DNA from 3 places in the Mesorhizobium sp. M1217 genome. Region 2 is predicted to be linked to each of the others. Evidence: riboswitches for the same ligand, from Rfam matches in the RefSeq annotation. Region 2 holds a riboswitch; each other region holds the start of a gene.
The links. Region 2 has a riboswitch for cobalamin ahead of metE (5-methyltetrahydropteroyltriglutamate--homocysteine S-methyltransferase). Riboswitches for the same ligand answer to the same signal wherever they lie in the genome.
Positions count from the first base shown of each region.

Region 1: another riboswitch for cobalamin. It lies ahead of NKH37_RS25795 (CbtB domain-containing protein); the one in region 2 lies ahead of metE (5-methyltetrahydropteroyltriglutamate--homocysteine S-methyltransferase).
Region 3: another riboswitch for cobalamin. It lies ahead of NKH37_RS26980 (ABC transporter ATP-binding protein); the one in region 2 lies ahead of metE (5-methyltetrahydropteroyltriglutamate--homocysteine S-methyltransferase).

Region 1 is NZ_JAMYMA010000017.1:140,568-146,706, forward strand. Features, by position in the region: gene NKH37_RS25780 (heparan-alpha-glucosaminide N-acetyltransferase) at 1-924, opposite strand, end outside; gene NKH37_RS25785 (MFS transporter) at 1,173-2,372, shown strand; gene NKH37_RS25790 (aromatic ring-hydroxylating oxygenase subunit alpha) at 2,351-3,544, opposite strand; cobalamin riboswitch at 3,685-3,880, shown strand; gene NKH37_RS25795 (CbtB domain-containing protein) at 3,917-4,096, shown strand; gene NKH37_RS25800 (CbtA family protein) at 4,112-4,894, shown strand; gene cobU (bifunctional adenosylcobinamide kinase/adenosylcobinamide-phosphate guanylyltransferase) at 4,887-5,408, shown strand; gene cobO (cob(I)yrinic acid a,c-diamide adenosyltransferase) at 5,410-6,027, shown strand.
Region 2 is NZ_JAMYMA010000033.1:21,996-28,134, forward strand. Features, by position in the region: gene NKH37_RS32610 (helix-turn-helix transcriptional regulator) at 1-298, shown strand, start outside; gene NKH37_RS32615 (hypothetical protein) at 918-1,364, shown strand; cobalamin riboswitch at 1,419-1,619, shown strand; gene metE (5-methyltetrahydropteroyltriglutamate--homocysteine S-methyltransferase) at 1,714-4,059, shown strand; gene NKH37_RS32625 (FMN-binding negative transcriptional regulator) at 4,158-4,376, opposite strand; gene NKH37_RS32630 (dihydrodipicolinate synthase family protein) at 4,411-5,313, opposite strand; gene NKH37_RS32635 (trans-sulfuration enzyme family protein) at 5,366-6,139, opposite strand, start outside.
Region 3 is NZ_JAMYMA010000019.1:85,316-91,454, reverse strand. Features, by position in the region: gene NKH37_RS26985 (ABC transporter substrate-binding protein) at 1-860, opposite strand, end outside; gene NKH37_RS26980 (ABC transporter ATP-binding protein) at 857-1,675, opposite strand; cobalamin riboswitch at 1,768-1,971, opposite strand; gene NKH37_RS26975 (GyrI-like domain-containing protein) at 2,266-3,099, shown strand; gene NKH37_RS26970 (bifunctional helix-turn-helix transcriptional regulator/GNAT family N-acetyltransferase) at 3,137-4,072, opposite strand; gene groES (co-chaperone GroES) at 4,301-4,597, shown strand; gene groL (chaperonin GroEL) at 4,660-6,139, shown strand, end outside.

The DNA.
Region 1 (6,139 bases), on a different contig from region 2:
CTCCGGGGACTGGTCGTTGCTGTAGAGCCGGTCAAGCGAGGCTTCGCCCTGGAGAGTGTCCAGCATGCAGGCACAATAGCTGGAGCAGAACTCGGTGTCGCGCGCCTGCTCGCAGGATATTTGGCAGGATTTCAGAAAGTTCACCTCCCTGCTTTCGACCCGCGCCGGCATGAATTGCGAAAACAGCCAGACCGAGCCGATCAGCAGCGGCTGATGGATCAGATAAAAGGCAAGGCTGTGCCGGCCGATGAAGACCAGCGGGTTTGCCCAGCGGCCTGGCGTCATGGCCGACAGCCGGGTCAGCACGCCGGAGGTGGCGGCGAGTTTGGTAACCGCGATGCCGGCAAGCACGGCGCCGAACCAGGGCAGTAGCGGAACATAGTCGTTGGAGTGCGGATTGGTCGCCGATAGACCGACCCACCACAAAGCCGGATGATCGAAGGCCTCGGATCTGAGGTAGAAGGGCGCCGCGATGACAAACGCCGCGACAAGCAGTGTCAGCAGCGCCGGCAGCCGCAGGAACGCCAGGCCGAGCAGGCTGGCGAGCGCGATCTCGTGCAATATGCCGAAAAAAATGAAGCCGTCGGGCGTGGCGATTCGGGTGACCAGCGATATTGCGAGAGCCGCCCCGGCAACCATGGCGAAGCGCTTCCAGAAGCCTGTCCAGCGGATTTTCTTGCCATGGGCGAGATAGAGGCTGACGCCGACCAGGAACAGGAAGCTCGAGGCGATGCAGCGCGCGTAGATTTTCCACCAGCCGAAGGCGGTGAGGCCGGGATCGGTGTAGCCGAAAAATTCGAGATCCCAGGTGAAATGATAGCTCGCCATGGCAAGCAAAGCGATGCCGCGTGCGATGTCGATGGCGGCGATGCGCTTCGCCTTCGGTTGATCCTGAACGGCGGTGGTCGGCGTGGCGATGCTCATCGGTCTCGCTGTCTTGGTTCAGCCCCGGCAAGACGACTATCACGGTTGCCACCGTCAAAAGAAGCAGTCCTCGCGTCGCGTTGGCGCGGGTCAGCATTAGAACTCGCTTTAGGCCAGAGCCGGAAAGCCTTTGGCCGGCTTCGCTTTTTGCCGTGAAGGCGTCGGTTTCCTGTTACCCGGCCAGGAATCGCCGCGGCAGATTTGTGCTCCAAACCCTTGCTTTGGGCGATTCTGCTTCGGGGAAAGCAATGGCTACCCATGTGCGCCATCCTATCTGGCTTGCGGCCTTGCGGCCGGCGGATGCACGCACCTTCGCCTCGCTTTATGCGGTCGAATCGTTCGCGCGCGCCACCGTCTCCAGCGTCATCCCGATCCAGGCCTATGAGATCCTGCACAACGAGCAGATCGTCTCGATCCTCTACACGGTCGTGGCAATGCTCGGCCTCTCGGCGACGCTGTTCATGCCGATGCTGATCCGGCGCTTTGCCCGGCGCTGGGTCTATACCGCCGGTGCCTGCCTGCTGGCCGTCGGCTCGCTGTTCTTCGTCACTCATACGCTTGCTGGCCAAACGGTCGGCATGCTCTGCCGCGTCATCGGCGCCAGCGCGCTGGCGATCACGCTCAACCTCTACATCATGGACCATATCCGCAAGACCGATTTCATGCAGGCCGAGTCGCTGCGCATGGCGTGGTCGATGCTTGCCTGGACCGCCGGGCCGACGCTCGGCATTTTCCTCTACACGCGTTTCGGCATCTATGCCGCGCATAGCGCGGTGGCCGTCTTCGCCATGGCCCTGCTGGCGCTGTTCTGGACCTACCGGCTTGGCGACAACCCGTCGATCCGCCCGGGCAAGACGCGGCCGGTCAATCCGCTGCCCAATATCGGCCGCTTCGTCGCGCAGCCAAGGCTGAGGCTGGCCTGGCTGATCGCCTTCGGCCGTTCCTGCTTCTGGACGACGTTCTTTGTCTATGGGCCGCTGTTCATGGTGATCACCGGCGAGGGCAAGCTCGCCGGCGGCCTCTTGATTTCGGCCGGCAATGCGCTTTTGTTCATGGCCATCTTCTGGGGCAGGGCGGGAAAGCGTTTCGGCGGCCGGCGCACCATGACGTTTGCCTATTTCGCCATGTCGGCGACGCTGCTGGCGGCCGGCGCCGTCGGCGAGGCCGCGCCGCTCGTCACCGGCGCGTTGCTGCTTTGCGGTGCCTTCTTCACCATAGCGCTCGATGCGCTGGGCTCGACCGCGTTCATGCGCTCGGTGCGCTCGTATGAGCGGGCGCAGATGGCGGCGGTCTACCGCACCTATCTCGACTTTTCCGAGCTGACGCCGCCGCTGGTCTATTCGGTGGTGCTGGCGTTCTGCGGCCTGGGCGCGGTTTTCGCGACGCTCGGCCTGCTGGCGGCGGTCTGCGGCTTCGTCACCTGGCGCTATCTGCCCAAATCGCTTTGATGTTCAAGCGCCGCATGCCGCTCGAGCACCCAGTTGTGGAAGCGGTGCAAGTCATATTCCTCGGGCATCAGCACGCCGGCCTTGTGGCGCATCGAGCGCAGGCCCTTCTGGTTGACCTCGCAGATATCAGCATCTTCCTCCAGCACCTGGGTGCCGAAGGCGACGATGTTGTCGATATCCGCTGCCGGATCGGCGAGCGCTTCGGGCGAAAAAAGCCATTCGGCGGTGAGTTCGGTCTGCTCCGGCCCAAGCGGCACCAGCCGCACGGTCCTGACATAGTCGACATGGCCGACGACGAACATCGACGGCAAGTTGGTGGCATAGGTCTGCCCGGCAGCACGCTCGGCCGGCGTCAGGCTCGAAAAGACCGAGCCGTGGACGCGCCCGTCGCGCGACCAGGTTTCGGCCCCGGCCCGCAAGCCGCCGGCAAATTCCGGCGCGTCATTGTCGGCGTGGCGCGCCCATTCGGGGTCGTCGTGCCGGCCCATCAGGCCGCGGCCATAGATCGGCACCAGCCGCGACAGGTCCTTGTGGACGCCAGGGCAGTGCAGGCACTCGTTGAAGTTCTCCCAAAATATCTTCCAGTTGCAGTTCATAACCTTGCGCAGCACATGGCCGCTCAGCAGCGTTTCCAGCGGCCAGTTGGCGAGGTTGCCGGATGCCGGATCGAAGGATGTTTCAGCCGAACCGGCAGCGTCTTCCGCGAGGTTGACGAAAACGAAACCGCTCCACACCGACAGTGCTACGCGGTAGAGCGGATGATCGGCCTTGTCGAAACCGTCCGGCAGCGATTTCGATGGCACGCGCACCAGATCGCCGCGCAGCGAATAGGACCAGGCGTGGTAGGGGCAGGTGATGAGCCGCGCCTTCAGCCGTCCTTCGCTCTGCTGGCAAAGCTGCGAGCCGCGATGCCGGCAGGTGTTGTGAAAGGCGCGCAATTCGCCGGTCTCGTCGCGCAGCACGACGACCTCCTGCGTGCCTATGCGAAACGTCCTGAAAGCCAGCGGATGGGCAAGGTCGGCCTCGCGGCAGACCAGCAGCCAATTGCGATACCAGATGGCCTCGAGATCGCGCTGATAGCCTGCGATGTCCCAATAGGCCGATGACGGCAGCGTCGGCTCGGCCCGCGTCAGGCCGTTATAGGGACCGCGCTCATTCGGGCTGGGTTGCATGCCGGCTTCCTCCCCATCCGCCAGCCGACACCCGGCTGTGAGAATTGTCAATTGCGGCGCCGGCCGGCGAGCTTGGCGAGGCGGCGCATTCGCCACACGATCCGGCGGAATTTGGTTTGCCGGGCGCGGCGATTCTGCCTATAGTCGCTGATGTCGTCGGTTCCGTTTGGAACCAAGAGGGAATGCGGTGCGGGCGAAATTCTTGCCCAATGCCGTGGCTGCCCCCGCAACTGTGTGCGGTAGTCCTCTCCATATGCCACTGAAGATTTTCTTCGGGAAGGTGGGGAAGGGCGCTGATCCGCGAGCCAGGAGACCTGCCGGCGACAGGAAACTGACTTCTATGCCCTCGGGTGGAGGGCGAAAGGACAAGACATGAATACCGCTTCCGTCTCGCTCGGCGCTTCCGTCTCCTCGCAGTCGCGTTTCATGCAGCTGGCGCTTGCTGCATTCCTCGGCATTTTCGTCATGGGCTTTGTCGGCTTCTCGCACATCGATGCGGTCCACAATGCCGCCCACGACTATCGCCACTCGATGGGCTTTCCCTGCCACTGACAAGGGGCTGACATCATGACACTGTTTCGCAACGTCGTGTTCATCGCGGCGATCGCAGGGCTCGTGGCCGGCGTCGTTCTCGCCTGCATGCAGGCCTATGCCACGGTGCCGCTGATCCTGAAGGCGGAAGTCTACGAACAGGCCGGCGGCGGCCATGACCATGCCGCGGCACCTGCGGCACCGGTCGAAAACGCCGGGGGCACGATGGCTATAAGCAGCGCCGCGCCGGCACCGGCTGAAGCAATGGCTCCGGCGGAGGACGAAGGCTGGGCGCCGGCCGACGGTTTCGAACGTTTTGCCTTCAGCGTCGTTGCCAATATCGTCACCGGCATCGGCTTCGCGTTGGTCCTGGTTGCGGTTTCGGAGTTCGCCGGCGGCATCGGCAATTGGCGCCAGGGCCTGTTCTGGGGGCTTGCCGGCTTTGCCGTGTTCACGCTGGCGCCGGGCCTCGGCCTGCCGCCGGAATTGCCGGCAATGCCGGCGGCCGACCTTGTCCAACGCCAGATCTGGTGGTGGGCAACGGTGGTGGCGACCGCCGCCGGTCTCGGCCTGCTCGCCTTCCGCAGATCGCTGCCGCTGGCGGTCCTTGCGGTGGCGTTGATGGTGGCGCCGCATATTGTCGGCGCGCCGCAGCCCGACAGCTTCGAGACGACAATCCCGGAAGGCCTGCATCATCAGTTCGTGGTGGCGGTGACGCTGACCAATCTGGTGTTCTGGCTGGTGCTCGGCGCGGTCGTCGGCGTGGTGCGCGGCCGCTTCACCGGCACGGCGACCAGCCTGCGCGACAGCTTTGCCTGACCGCGCTGCCGGGGCGCTGACCCTGATCATCGGCGGTGCGCGCTCCGGCAAGAGCGTGCATGCCGAGAGGCTGGTGAGTGCCTGTCCGGCGCCATGGAGCTATATCGCGACGGCGCAAGCCTATGACGAGGAGATGCGCGAACGGATCGCGCTGCACCGCTCGCGCCGCAGCGCCGGCTGGACGACCATCGAGGCGCCGCTCGACCTTGCCGGCGCGATCGAGGCACTGCCTGACGGCCAGCCGGTGCTGATCGATTGCCTGACGCTGTGGCTGACCAACCATATGCTGGCCGAACATGATGTCGAGGCCGAATGCCGAAGGCTGGCAGATGTGCTGTCGCGGCCGCGTGGACGCTGGTTCGTGGTGTCCAACGAGGTCGGCCAGGGCATCGTGCCGGAGAATGCGCTGGCAAGACGGTTTCGCGACGCGGCCGGCCGGTTGAACCAGGACGTTGCCGCCGTCGCTGACACCGTGCTTTTGATGGTGGCGGGGCTGCCGCTCAGGGTGAAATGACATGGCTGATACTATCGACCCCAAGGACGAGGAGCGCCACCGCGCCAAGATGGCCAAGCGCAAGGCGGTGCAGGACGCCGAGGTTGCAGCCAAGACGGTCGAGAAAGGGCTGTTGATCGTCAACACCGGTCCGGGCAAGGGCAAGACCACGGCCGCCTTCGGGCTGGCGCTCAGAATGCTCGGCTACGGCAAGCGCGTCGGCGTCGTCCAGTTCATCAAAGGCAAATGGCACACCGGCGAGAAGGATGCTTTTGCCTGCTTCGGCGACCGCGTCGTCTGGCACGCCATGGGCGAGGGCTTTACCTGGGAGACGCAGGACCTGAAACGCGACATCGCGGCGGCCGAGGCCGCCTGGGCCAAGGCACTCGAGCTGATGGCCGAGCCGTCGATCAGCCTGGTGGTGCTCGACGAACTCAACATCGCGCTGCGCTACGACTACCTCGATCTCGAAAAGGTGGTCGCGGCGCTGAAGGCGCGTCGCGAAGGCCTGCATGTCGTCGTCACCGGCCGCAACGCCAAGCCGGCGCTAGTCGAGGCGGCCGATCTGGTCACCGAGATGGGCGTGACCAAGCACCACTTCTCCGCCGGCGTGAAGGCGCAGCAGGGGATAGAGTTCTGAGGGGTTTGGCGATCGGGGAAAGGCGTTTCGGAGCAGGCGGCGCCGGCGAAGCTGCCGATCTCCCCCCTTGTGGACCTGTTGCGCAGTCATGAGCAAAAGCTTGCGGCGGCGG
Region 2 (6,139 bases):
GAAGAAAGAATGCGATGCCATCATCGCAGAGATGGGTGATCAGGAAGCCGTGCGCATGGCCTCCTATGTTCGCGTCACGTATGACGACGGAGAAGATGAGTGGAACTTCTTGGATGAAGAAACCACTACGACTTTCTTCGGATTGGAAGCTGCGACGTTTGACGTTCCCCAGTGTAGTTTCGCCGAAGTGGAGGAAGAAGGTTACTACCGAGCGCGATACGCCAACCTTGATCGCGTCGCGGTGATGGAGGTTCCAAGCGACCGTTATCACAGATTGACCGCGCCCGAGGAAGCTTAGAATCATCCACGAAGGCCACATGTTACATCTCGACCTTGCGTGCTGCGTTTTCAGTGCGAGATGAAGTGAAGCGTAGGTAGTGGCAGGTAAGAGTGCTCGACCAGAAGCTCAACTGCCTCCTCAATATCGCTGCCGATGTGCCGCAGGACACGTCCACGGGAGCGTGGATAGGCGTGAAGTTCCTGCACTCCACGGTCCGCTCTCCCCATCGTCGGTATGTGCCCGACGCCATCTTGTGGACGAGCTTGGCCGCCTGCACCCGGTTGTATTCCGGCTTGCGGTCCGCCTGGGGGTCGCCGCGATGGCTATCTCCATGTCAATCGGCGCCGAACTTTGACTGCCCGCTGCTTTTGATGATTTGGCGAGGTCCCGCGCATAATCACTCTTGGTCTTCTCCTTGAGGCCCTGTGTCGCGAACTTGTGGTCCAGCAGGGCAAACAGGTCCAAGTCCCCCTCCGCGGTGGCGCTGGCTTGCCCTCACCGCCCTCGGCTTCCAATTGGGGAACCGCTTCTGCGCGCTGCACCGTGGCGATTGTCCGCCCAAGACCCATCACAAGATCGAACGCCAAACCGTGCGCGTGCACGACGATTTGCCGCTCAGGCCTCATTTGGACAGGACTTGAGCTGGCCCGGTGGTTTGAGCCGGGTTACCTTGAGCCGGTGGGCTGCGAACAAGCAGTTCGAGACATTGGCCTCGATCACTTCGCAACAGGCCGCTGCGCCGGGCCTCGGGGTGCTCCCCTCGAAATCGTTCTGTCGTATCACCGAGGGCATCACGGCCAACAGTTTCCACATGGGCAACAGCCTCGCCATTGAGCCGGATGTGGTCGCGAGCAGATCACCAACGAAGCGGTCGGAAGCTCGGAGCCGAAGTTCGACACCGAGGTGGCGTTCGCATGATGCGGGAAGCAGCACCACGGCGCTTGCCGGTAGTTTGCCGCCGGCAGCCGACGAACTCCTATCCTCCTGGACCGCTGTGCGTTATTGCTTTGATTTACCGGCCGCTCAAGGCTTCCATAGTTTCGCTTTCAAGGCGACCTTTGGCAACATGCCAACGGAAATTTAACATAACGACATAAACATTTCTTTATGCGGCGTTGACAAAGAAGCGAACTGCGGTAATTGTCTTCCGTGTCGTGGTTCTCCGTACGGCGCTGCCGCAGCGGAGCTAAGAGGGAAGCCGGTGCGATGCCGGCGCTGCCCCCGCAACTGTTAGCGGCGAGCCAACCCCACTCATGTCACTGAGGCGAATAGCCTTGGGAAGACGGGTAGAGGCTATGACCCCGCGAGCCAGGAGACCTGCCACGGCGAATTACGTCCACGGGCGGGGTGTCTCGATGGCCGCTGCAGCCTGGCGTTCGTGCCGGCCTGCTAGCGCCTTCCTTGTCACCGACGCCCCAACCATCGGGGTATGCATGACTGTCTCTCAGCAAATTCCTGTAGCAACGCTCGGCGTGCCGCGCTTCGGTCGTCGGCGAGAACTGAAATTCGCGCTTGAAAGCTACTGGTCCGGAAAATCGTCCGCTGCCGACCTTCTCACGACCGCGAAGGCGCTCCGTGCCGCTAGCTGGGAGGAGCAGCACGATCGCGGCGTGTCGAAAATCCCGTCGAACGACTTCTCGCTCTACGACCATGTGCTCGACACCGCAGCCATGGTCGGCGCCGTTCCATCCCGTTACGGCTGGAATAGCGGCGAGGTTCCACTTGACATCTACTTCGCAATGGCGCGGGGCAACCAGGGTCAGACGGAGGATTGTCGACACGCTGGTCACCAGCAGGCGGCTCATCGGTCTGATGTAACCGCGATGGAAATGACCAAGTGGTTTGACACCAACTATCACTACATTGTGCCGGAACTCAACGATGATCAGACGTTCGCCCTCTCGTCGACGAAACCGGTCGATTACTTCATCGAGGCTAAAGCTCTCGGCGTTCACACACGCCCAGTCATCCTTGGACCGATCACCTTCCTCAAGCTGGCGAAATCGCCTGCCGAAGGCTTCGATCCCATCGCGCTCCTGCCGCGGCTGCTGCCCGTCTACGAGCAACTCCTGCAGAGGCTGAAGCTGTCTGGAGCCGACTGGGTGCAGATCGATGAGCCAGCGCTTGTCCTCGATCTGAACCCGAACGAACGAGCTGCGTTCGAATTCGCCTATGGCCAGCTGTCGAAAGCCGCGCCCGAGCTGAAGATCATGCTGGCTACCTATTTCGGGCCGCTGCGAGACAATCTCGAAACCGCGGTTTCTCTGCCCCTGGCCGGGCTGCATATTGATCTCGTGCGCGCTCCCGAGCAGCTGGAAACGGTGGGTCGGCTCGCACCGAAGGATCTGGTGCTCTCGCTTGGCTTGATCGATGGCCGCAACATCTGGCGTGCGAACCTGCCCGCCATTCTCGACCGCATCAAACCGATCGTCGCCGGCTGGCCCTTGGACCGCGTCGAGATCGCGCCTTCTTGCTCGATGCTGCATGTGCCGATCGACCTCCGCATGGAGACGGAACTCGACGCGGACATCAGGTCGTGGCTCGCCTTCGCGGCCCAGAAGACCGACGAGTTGGTGTTGCTTGCCCGGGCCCTGTCCCAAGGCAGGGATGCGGTGGCAGGCGCGTTGAAAGCGTCTGCCGAGGCTGCCGCCACTCGCGTGACATCCACGAAGATCCATGACCCGCTGGTTGAGGGGCGGATCGCCAGCATTGACGACAGCATGAAGCGACGAGAGAGCGCTTTTGCCGAGCGCTCCAGAGTCCAGGCCGGCACGCTCGGGCTGCCGCCGTTCCCGACGACGACCATCGGGTCCTTCCCGCAGACGCCGCAGGTACGCAGGGCGCGGGCCGCTCATGCGAAGGACCAGCTGAGCTATGTCGACTACGAGACCTTCCTGAAGAAGGAGATCGAGGCTGCAATTCGCTGGCAGGAAGAGATCGGGCTGGACGTGCTGGTGCACGGTGAGTTCGAACGAAACGACATGGTACAGCATTTCGGCGAGCAGCTGTCCGGCTTCGCCTTCACCCAGCATGCCTGGGTGCAGAGCTATGGGTCGCGTTACGTGCGCCCCCCCATCATCTTCGGCGACGTATCGAGGCCCAATCCGATGACGCTGCGCTGGTGGCAGTTCGCCCAGTCGCTTACGGAAAACCCTGTGAAGGGAATGCTCACAGGCCCAGTGACCATTCTCAACTGGTCATTTGTTCGCGACGACGTACCCCGCTCCGAAGCATGCCGCCAGATCGCGCTCGCCATCCGCGACGAAGTGACGGATCTCGAATGGTCCGGCGCAAGGATGATCCAGATCGATGAGGCCGCGTTTCGCGAAGGATTGCCACTGCGCCAGTCTGATTGGAACGACTATCTCGACTGGGCTGTCGAATGCTTCCGGATCGCTTCAACGGGTGTAAAGGACGCGACTCAAATCCATACCCACATGTGCTATTCGGAGTTCAACGAGATCATCGACGCGATCGCTGAAATGGATGCGGATGTCATTTCGATTGAGACGTCGCGCTCGAAAATGGAACTGCTGGACGCCTTCACGAGCTCCAAATATCCGAATGAAATCGGGCCCGGAGTCTACGACATTCACTCACCACGGGTCCCGGAAGTCGGCGAGATTTCGGATCTCGTCATGCTTGCCCGCGAGCGACTGTCCGATGCCCAACTGTGGGTAAACCCGGACTGTGGCCTCAAAACCCGCAAGTGGGAGGAGGTCCGCCCTGCCCTCATGAACATGGTTGCTGCAGCACGCGCGCTCCGGGAGAAAGTGTAGGCCGGAAGGTTTCCTGGTTGCTCACCATGTGGTGAGTTAGCGGCTGCCGCATGTGGGCCGTGAATGTGCCAAAACGCGATCACATCCTTTGAAATAAGTCACTCGAGCGAGAGAGTGCACTTTCCTTCGGCACGTGTACTAATCGCGCAGGAATAAAGGGAACCGTTTTCTCCCTGTGACGTGTCGAGTTCGAAGGGGATGTGATTGGCGTCGAGACCGCTCCGGCCATGGGTTATCAGCATGCCAAGTGCGCTGTTCTCGATCAGTTCGTAAAGGACTTTTCGGCTCGGTTCATCGAAATGCGCGGGTACATACATGACAGGTTCCTTCACTGGCCGCCGGGTTCGCTGTTCACCGGTTGACATCCGATGGCAAGCGTTCCAACGCGGCGGCGATCTGGCGCTTCGCTGCTGAGGGCAGAGGCAGGATGGGACGCGGGGGGTCGGCACGGCAAATGTCGAGCAATTCGGCAAGTGCATAGACGACGCGAAGGCTCGAGAACTCCTTGAAGAGGCTCCAGAGCGGCGCAAGCGTGGCATCGATCCGTCGCGCTTCGGCCGCATCGCCCTGTTGCGCCGCCGTGACGATCTTCACGCAGACCTCGGGCAGGATGCCGGCGAGGACGCTGTACCATGTGTCGGCGCCGGCGATTATGGCCTCTGCAGCGTTCCAGTCGCCGCTGTAGCCGATCGAGAACCCTTCCGGCACAGTGCGCCTCTGGTCGGCCAGATGGCTCTTGATCGCATCGCCCTTGTCTGTCGGATTCTTGATAGCGACAATCCCACTTACCTTTGCCAGGCGGCTGACGAGTGCTGGGGTGAAATGGAAATGCGTCGTTCCTGGATTGTCGTAGACGACGATCGGCAGGCCGCTCTCGCACGCCACCGTCGAGAAATGTTCGAACACCTCGTCATCAGTGAGCGGGGTGTAAGAGGCGGCGGCAAGCAACCCCGCGGCAGCCCCAAGGGCCTTAGCGTCCTGCGCGAGCCTCACTGCTTCGTCGGTGCGCAGCGCGCCCACACCCACCACGACCGGCATTTGTCCCCCGGTTTCGTCCAAGGTCTCGGCGAGCGTCCGTCGCCGTTCCTCGCGCGACAGATACATGTAGGTGCCGGTGCTGCCGAGAAGACCGATGGAGTCGACCTGAGCGGCGCCAAGCCGAGCAATCAGCCTGCGCAGAGCAACGGTATCGACGCGGCCGTCACGATCGGCGGGCGTGATGGGAAACGCGGAAAGACCGCTCAGGAATGCCATGGCAAGGCTCCAGGTTTGTGCGTGAGCGCAGGACTGGCCGGACGACAGGTCATCACAAGGCGTCCAGAGCCCGCCGCAGGTCGGCGATTAGGTCATCGGCCTCTTCAAGACCCACCGAGAGACGCATGAGGTCCTCGCCGACTCCATCGGCCAGATGGGCATCCTTGCGGATCGGCTGACGAGCACGGGTCAGGCTTGCCGGATGATAGATGAGGCTGTCGGCATCGCCGAGGCTGACAGCCCGGGTGATCAAGTTGAGCCGGTCCATCATCCGGCGCGCGCCCTCGAACCCAGCGTGGAGGCCAAAGGCCAACATGCCCGAGCCTTGGGACATCTGCTTTCGCGCCGTCACCTGATCAGGGTGCGAGTCGAGGAAGGGATAACTCACCCATGCCACCGCCGGGTGCGCCTCGAGCGCCTGAGCCACCGCAAGGGCAGTGGCGCTGTGCCGTTCCATGCGCAGCGTGAGCGTCTTCAGACCGCGCAGGATCAGGAAGGCTGACATGGGCGAGAGCGCTGCGCCGGTGATGTAGCGCAGGCCCGTTTCGTGGAGCGTGCGGAGCGTTTGCGCGTCGCCGAGAATCGCCCCGCCAAGGGCATCGCCGTGCCCATTGATGTATTTGGTCAGCGAGTGGAGCACGAGGTCTGCCCCATGTTCGAGCGGCCGCTGGAGCGCGGGGGAGGCGAAGGTGCTGTCGACTGCAACCTTTACACCGCGCGCGTGGGCGCGCTCGGCAATGGCAGCGATGTCGCAGATGCGGCTCAGCGGATTCACCGGCGTCTCGAAGAAAACAAGCCGGGTCCGCTCGGTGATCGCGGCATCGAG
Region 3 (6,139 bases), on a different contig from region 2:
AGCGCAATGAAGTGCTCATTTTTGACCGCCGCAGTCTCCTTCATCGCCGGATGAGCTTTCAGGAAATCGAGCAGTTTTCTGTAGCCGCCGTCCTGGTAGTCGAGCAGGATAAGAAATTGCGGATTGCGGGCCGCCACCGTCTCCCAATCCGTATTGCCCCAGCTCGTCGGCATGTCGGCCATGATGTTGTCGCCGCCGGCTGCGGCGATCATGGCGCTGGGGATCGCGAACTTGCCTGATGTGAAGGGTTTGTCTTCGCCGGAGTCGTAAAGAAACACACGCGTTCCCGTGCGGTCGCCGATCTTTGCCGTGATATCGGCGAGCTGCGCCTTCCAGTTCGAAACAAGCTTTCCCGCCTCCGCCTCCTTGCCAAAAATCTTGCCCAGCTTTTCGACATCACCATAGAGCAGGTCCATCGAGGCTGCGGGGCGGTTCTGGTCGAGATGGACGCAACTTTCCGTCAGCACCAGCGTCTTGATACCGTGCGGGGCCAGCGTATCGGGCGTCACCTCGCCGCCAGGCTTCATGCCGTAATACCAGCCGGCGAAGAAGAAATCGGGCTCGACGGCGACGAGGTTTTCGAGGGTCGGGTATTTCGGCGCGAGTTCCGGGATCGCGCCCTGCTCGGCCTTGAATTCCGGACCGACCTTATACCATCCGGTGATGCCGGTCAGGCCGACGATCGATGGTTGCAGCCCCAGCGCGAAGGCCATCTCCGCCATGTTCAAATCTTGGATGACGGCGCGCTTCGGCGCGGCGTCGAACGTCAGCGGCGTGCCGCAGCTATCAACGGTTACCGGGAAAGCGAAGGCGGTCTGGGCAAGTAGGAGGGAGGCAAAAGACAGTACGAGGCGTTTCACGGATGTTGCTCCTTGGTCAAATCGGGATGTGAAGAGGCGCGGTTCGGAACGTCGAAGACCGTGAGTTCGCGGTCTTCGGTGGGATGGCGCAGCCAAAGCACGTCAACGCCGAAAATCTCGCGGATCAACTTCTTGGTCAGCGCCTCGCGCGGACTGGCAAGTGCCTGCAGGCGGGCCTCGTTCATCACCGCGACCCTGGTGGCAAATGGCGTGACAAGCGACAGATCATGAAGCACCGCCACGACGGTCATGCCAAACTGCGATACGAGTTCGAGAAGGTCGCTGCGGGCGCGCGGATCGAGATGATTGGTCGGTTCATCGAGGAACAGGATTTTGGGCTCCTGGGCGATGGCGCGCGCCAACTGGGCGCGTTGCCGCTCGCCACCGGATAGCGAGCCGATCGTGCGGCCGAGCAGCGGCAGCAGGCCGGTTCTGCGAAGTGCTTCAATGACGATGTCGCGTTGCTCGCTCCTCCGTCGCAAGCCGGCATGCGGGACGCGCCCAAGCTCGACGTAGTCGATCACGGCAAGCCGCGGATCAGGCTGGTCGGTCTGGCCAACGACCGCCATGTGCAGTGCCCGCTCGGCGGCCGAAAACCTCTCCAGCCGGCGTCCGGAAAATCTCACATCTCCCGCGCTTGGCCGCAGCGTACCGCATAGCATGCGCAGCAGCGTCGTCTTGCCGGCGCCGTTGGGGCCGATGATGGCGAGGCGGTCGCCCGGCGCTATCGAAAGGCTCACCGCGCTGACCAGGCACCGGCCATTCGTCGTCGCGCTCAGTTCACACGCTTCAAGAAGAGGCTGGGAGGCGTCCAACTTGCCGTCACTTTCTCAATGGCGACGGAAGGAAGCTGGACGGACCGGCCGACAAGACCGATGTCCACGTCTCCTCCCGGCACACCCCGTCCGGTCAACTCATGCTGATGGCAGGTCTCCTGGCTCGCGGGTCTTTGCGCCATCCTGCCTTCCCAGCCTTGCCGGCCAGTGGCACTTCGGATTTTGCTAACCGCTTACAGTTGCGGGGGCAGCCACGGCCTCGATCCGAAGATCTCACCGTGTTCCCTTTTCACCCCTTGCCTTTCGACTCGGGGACCATCAGTCAGCCACCCTAGTTTTCCGCCAATCACAGCGCAATAAGTCTTGTCAGAAGGAGCCATATAGACCTCGTGATGTAATAACGTTACATTTAAAAGGACGTTTGCCCGCTTCCTGTCAAGCCTTTTCGCGCGACGCCTGCGACTTGCCGACGACCGTCGCTCTCGATTTGCGCAGTGCGCAATTTCGATCAAACTGCCTCCGCCAGGAAGCGGCACCATAATCTTGCCAATATAAGACATGGCCAATGTAAAGACTGGGCCATGTAAAGACTGGGCCAATGCGGAGACTGGGCCAATGCGAGGTGCCAAATGAATCCGATCGAGAAAGCCTTGTGGTTCGTCGAAAGCCATCTGCCCGAAGCAGTCTCGCTGGACGATGTCGCCAAGATCAGCGGGGTGTCGCGCTTTCATGTGACGCGGGCTTTCGGCGCGGCTACCGGCCGTTCGGTGATGAGCTACGTCCGTTCTCGCCGACTGACCGAAGCGGCGCGCAAGCTTGGCGCCGGCGCACCCGACATCCTCTCGGTCGCGCTCGACGCCGGCTATGCCTCGCATGAGGCCTTCACCCGCGCCTTCCGCGACCAGTTCGGCACCACGCCGGAACTGGTGCGCGCACAAGGCTCGCTCGACAACCTCGATCTTGTGGAGCCGATCCTGATGGACCAGTCCTTTCTCGCCACTCTCGAACCGCCGCGTTTTGAGACCAGCCGGCCGTTTCTCATCGCCGGTCTCGGCGAGCGCTACAGCTGCGAAACCAGCGCCGGCACCCCGATGCAGTGGCAGCGGTTCGGCCCCTATATTGGCAACATTCCTGGCGAGATCGGCGACGTCGCCTATGGCGTCTGCGTCAACGGCGACGACGCCGGCAATTTCGACTACATCGCTGGCGTCGAAGTGTCCGATTTTTCGGACCTGCCGAGGGAGTTTTGGCGTGTGCGCGTGCCGGCGCAGAAATACGCCGTGTTCGCCCATCGTGACCATATCTCGACCATCCGCCGCACGGTCAACACGATCTGGAACAAATGGCTGCCAGCCTCTGGGCACGAGATCGCCGATGCGCCGGAATTCGAGCGCTACGGCCCCGAATTTGATCCGCGCAGCGGCAATGGCGGGCTGGAAATCTGGATACCGGTCAAAGGGTGAGGCACGGCAGGCCGGCGCCGAAGCGCCGGAAGCGCTGCTACAACTCCAAATTCCAGTTCTGGCCGACCAGATCCTTGCCGAAGGAATGGTGGCGCTCCTCGTCGGTCAATTTAAAGCCCGCAGCCTCATAGATGTGGCGGGCGGCGGCGAGCACGTCGTTGGTCCACAGCGTCAGTGTCCTGTAACCCGTGGCGCGGCAAAAGCCGATACATTCCTCGACCAGCCGCTTGCCGATGCCGAGACCTCGCGCCGAGGGCTCGACGTAGAGCAGGCGCAATTTCGCCACCGCGTCCGACTGGCGCACGACGAAGACGGAGCCGACGACCTCGCCTTCCCGCTCGGCGATCCAGCTGCGTTCCCATTTCGGATCGAAGGATTTGACGAAGGCACCGAGGATTTCGGCGACCAGCGCTTCATAGGTTTCGTCCCAGCCATATTCCTGCGCGTAGAGCAGGCCCTGGCGATGAATAATCCAGCCGATGTCGCCGACTTGCAGAGGCCGCAGCATATAGGGAATTTTGGGCTCGGCGCTTCCGCCCAGCAAACGCTGCACCGTCTGCATGGCTTTGACCAGCCTGTCCTGTTCGGCATCCGAAAGCCGGTCGAGCAAAGCCGCGACCTGGTCGTGCGAGCCCTGGTTCAGCGGTGCGAAGGCCTGCCGCCCGGCCTTGGTCAGCGCGATCGACGAGCGCCGCGCATCCGCCTCGATCGTGGCACGCTCGACCAGATCACGCTCCTCGAACTTCTTCAGCAGCCGGCTGAGATAACCGGCATCGAGGCCGAGATCGCGCCCAAGATCGGTGGCGGTCAGGCCATCGCGATGCGCCAGCTCATAGAGCACCCGCGCCTCGGTCAGCGAGAAGGTGCTTTTCAGCAGCCCTTCGTCGAGCAGCCCGATCTGGCGGGTATAAAAGCGGTTGAAGGCCCGCACCGCGTCGATCCGCTCCTTGCCTGGGTGATGATGAATGGTCATGGCATCCTCCTCCGGGCAAGATCAGCGATTTAGTTGACTTGGTCAAGTATCTGTTTGAAGCATCCGTTTGAAGCAATTGTCCTGATGATGCTCACCGGGCGCCTTGACTCGCGCGAGTTGCCAGACTATTTCAGCGCCACGTTAGCACTCCCCCAAGATGAGTGCTAACCATGTCCGGCGCCGCCGGACGGAGGAACTGTTCTCACCATTCTCATCGAGGAATAAAAAATGGCAAAGTCGAAGTTCCGCCCGCTTCATGACCGCGTGGTCGTTCGTCGGGTCGAATCCGAATCCAAGACCGCGGGCGGGATCATCATTCCCGACACGGCGAAGGAAAAGCCGCAGGAAGGCGAGATCATCGCCGTCGGTTCCGGCGCCCGTGACGAAGCCGGCAAGCTCGTCCCGCTGGACGTCAAGGCCGGCGACCGTATCCTGTTCGGCAAGTGGTCGGGCACCGAAGTCAAGCTCAATGGCGAAGACCTTCTGATCATGAAGGAAGCCGACATTATGGGCATCATCGGCTGAATATCGGCCTCACCCTCATTTAAATCTTCGGGCTCAATCCAAGCCCCTGCCAGGAGCTAAAAATGGCTGCCAAAGACGTAAAATTCTCCCGCGACGCTCGTGAGCGCATGCTGCGCGGCGTCAACATCCTCGCCGACGCGGTGAAGGTCACGCTCGGCCCCAAGGGCCGCAACGTCGTCATCGACAAGTCGTTCGGCGCACCGCGCATTACCAAGGACGGCGTCACCGTCGCCAAGGAAATCGAGCTTGAAGACAAGTTCGAGAACATGGGCGCGCAGATGGTCCGCGAAGTTGCTTCGAAGACCAACGACATCGCCGGCGACGGCACCACGACCGCGACCGTTCTGGCACAGTCGATCGTCCAGGAAGGCCACAAGGCGGTTGCCGCCGGCATGAACCCGATGGACCTCAAGCGCGGCATCGACCTCGCCGTCGCCGACGTCGTCGCGACGCTGATCAAGAACGCCAAGAAGATCAAGACCTCGGAAGAGGTTGCCCAGGTCGGCACCATCGCCGGCAATGGCGACGTTTCGGTCGGCTCGATGATCGCGGAAGCGATGCAGAAGGTCGGCAATGAGGGCGTCATCACCGTCGAGGAAGCCAAGACCGCCGAGACCGAGCTCGAAGTCGTCGAAGGCATGCAGTTCGACCGCGGTTATCTCTCGCCCTACTTCGTCACCAACGCCGAGAAGATGGTTGCGGATCTGGAAGACGCCTACATTCTTCTCCACGAGAAGAAGCTCTCCAATCTGCAGGCCATGCTGCCGATCCTCGAGGCTGTCGTGCAGACCTCGAAGCCGCTGGTCATCATTTCGGAAGACGTCGAGGGCGAGGCCCTGGCCACGCTCGTCGTCAACAAGCTGCGTGGCGGCCTGAAGATCGCCGCCGTCAAGGCGCCTGGCTTCGGTGATCGCCGCAAGGCCATGCTGGAAGACATCGCTATCCTCACCGGTGGCCAGGTCATCTCCGAAGACCTCGGCATCAAGCTCGAGAATGTCGGCCTGAACATGCTCGGCCGCGCCAAGAAGGTGTCGATCTCCAAGGAGAACACCACCATCGTCGACGGCGCCGGCAAGAAGGCCGAGATCCAGGGCCGCGTCGCCCAGATCAAGCAGCAGATCGAGGAGACCACCTCGGACTACGACAAGGAGAAGCTGCAGGAACGTCTCGCCAAGCTGGCGGGCGGCGTTGCCGTCATCCGCGTCGGCGGTGCGACCGAAGTGGAAGTCAAGGAAAAGAAGGACCGCGTCGATGACGCCCTCAACGCGACCCGTGCGGCCGTCGAAGAAGGCATCGTTCCCGGCGGCGGCGTCGCACTGCTGCGCGCTTCGCTGAGCATCAAGGCAACCGGCGCCAACTCCGACCAGACCGCCGGCATCAGCATCGTGCGTCGCGCGCTGCAGGCTCCGGCCCGTCAGATCGCGGCCAACGCCGGTGCGGAAGCATCGATCGTTGCCGGCAAGATCCTTGAGAACAAGGGCGCGACCTTCGGCTACAACGCCCAGACCGGCGAATATGGCGACATGATTGCCATGGGTATCG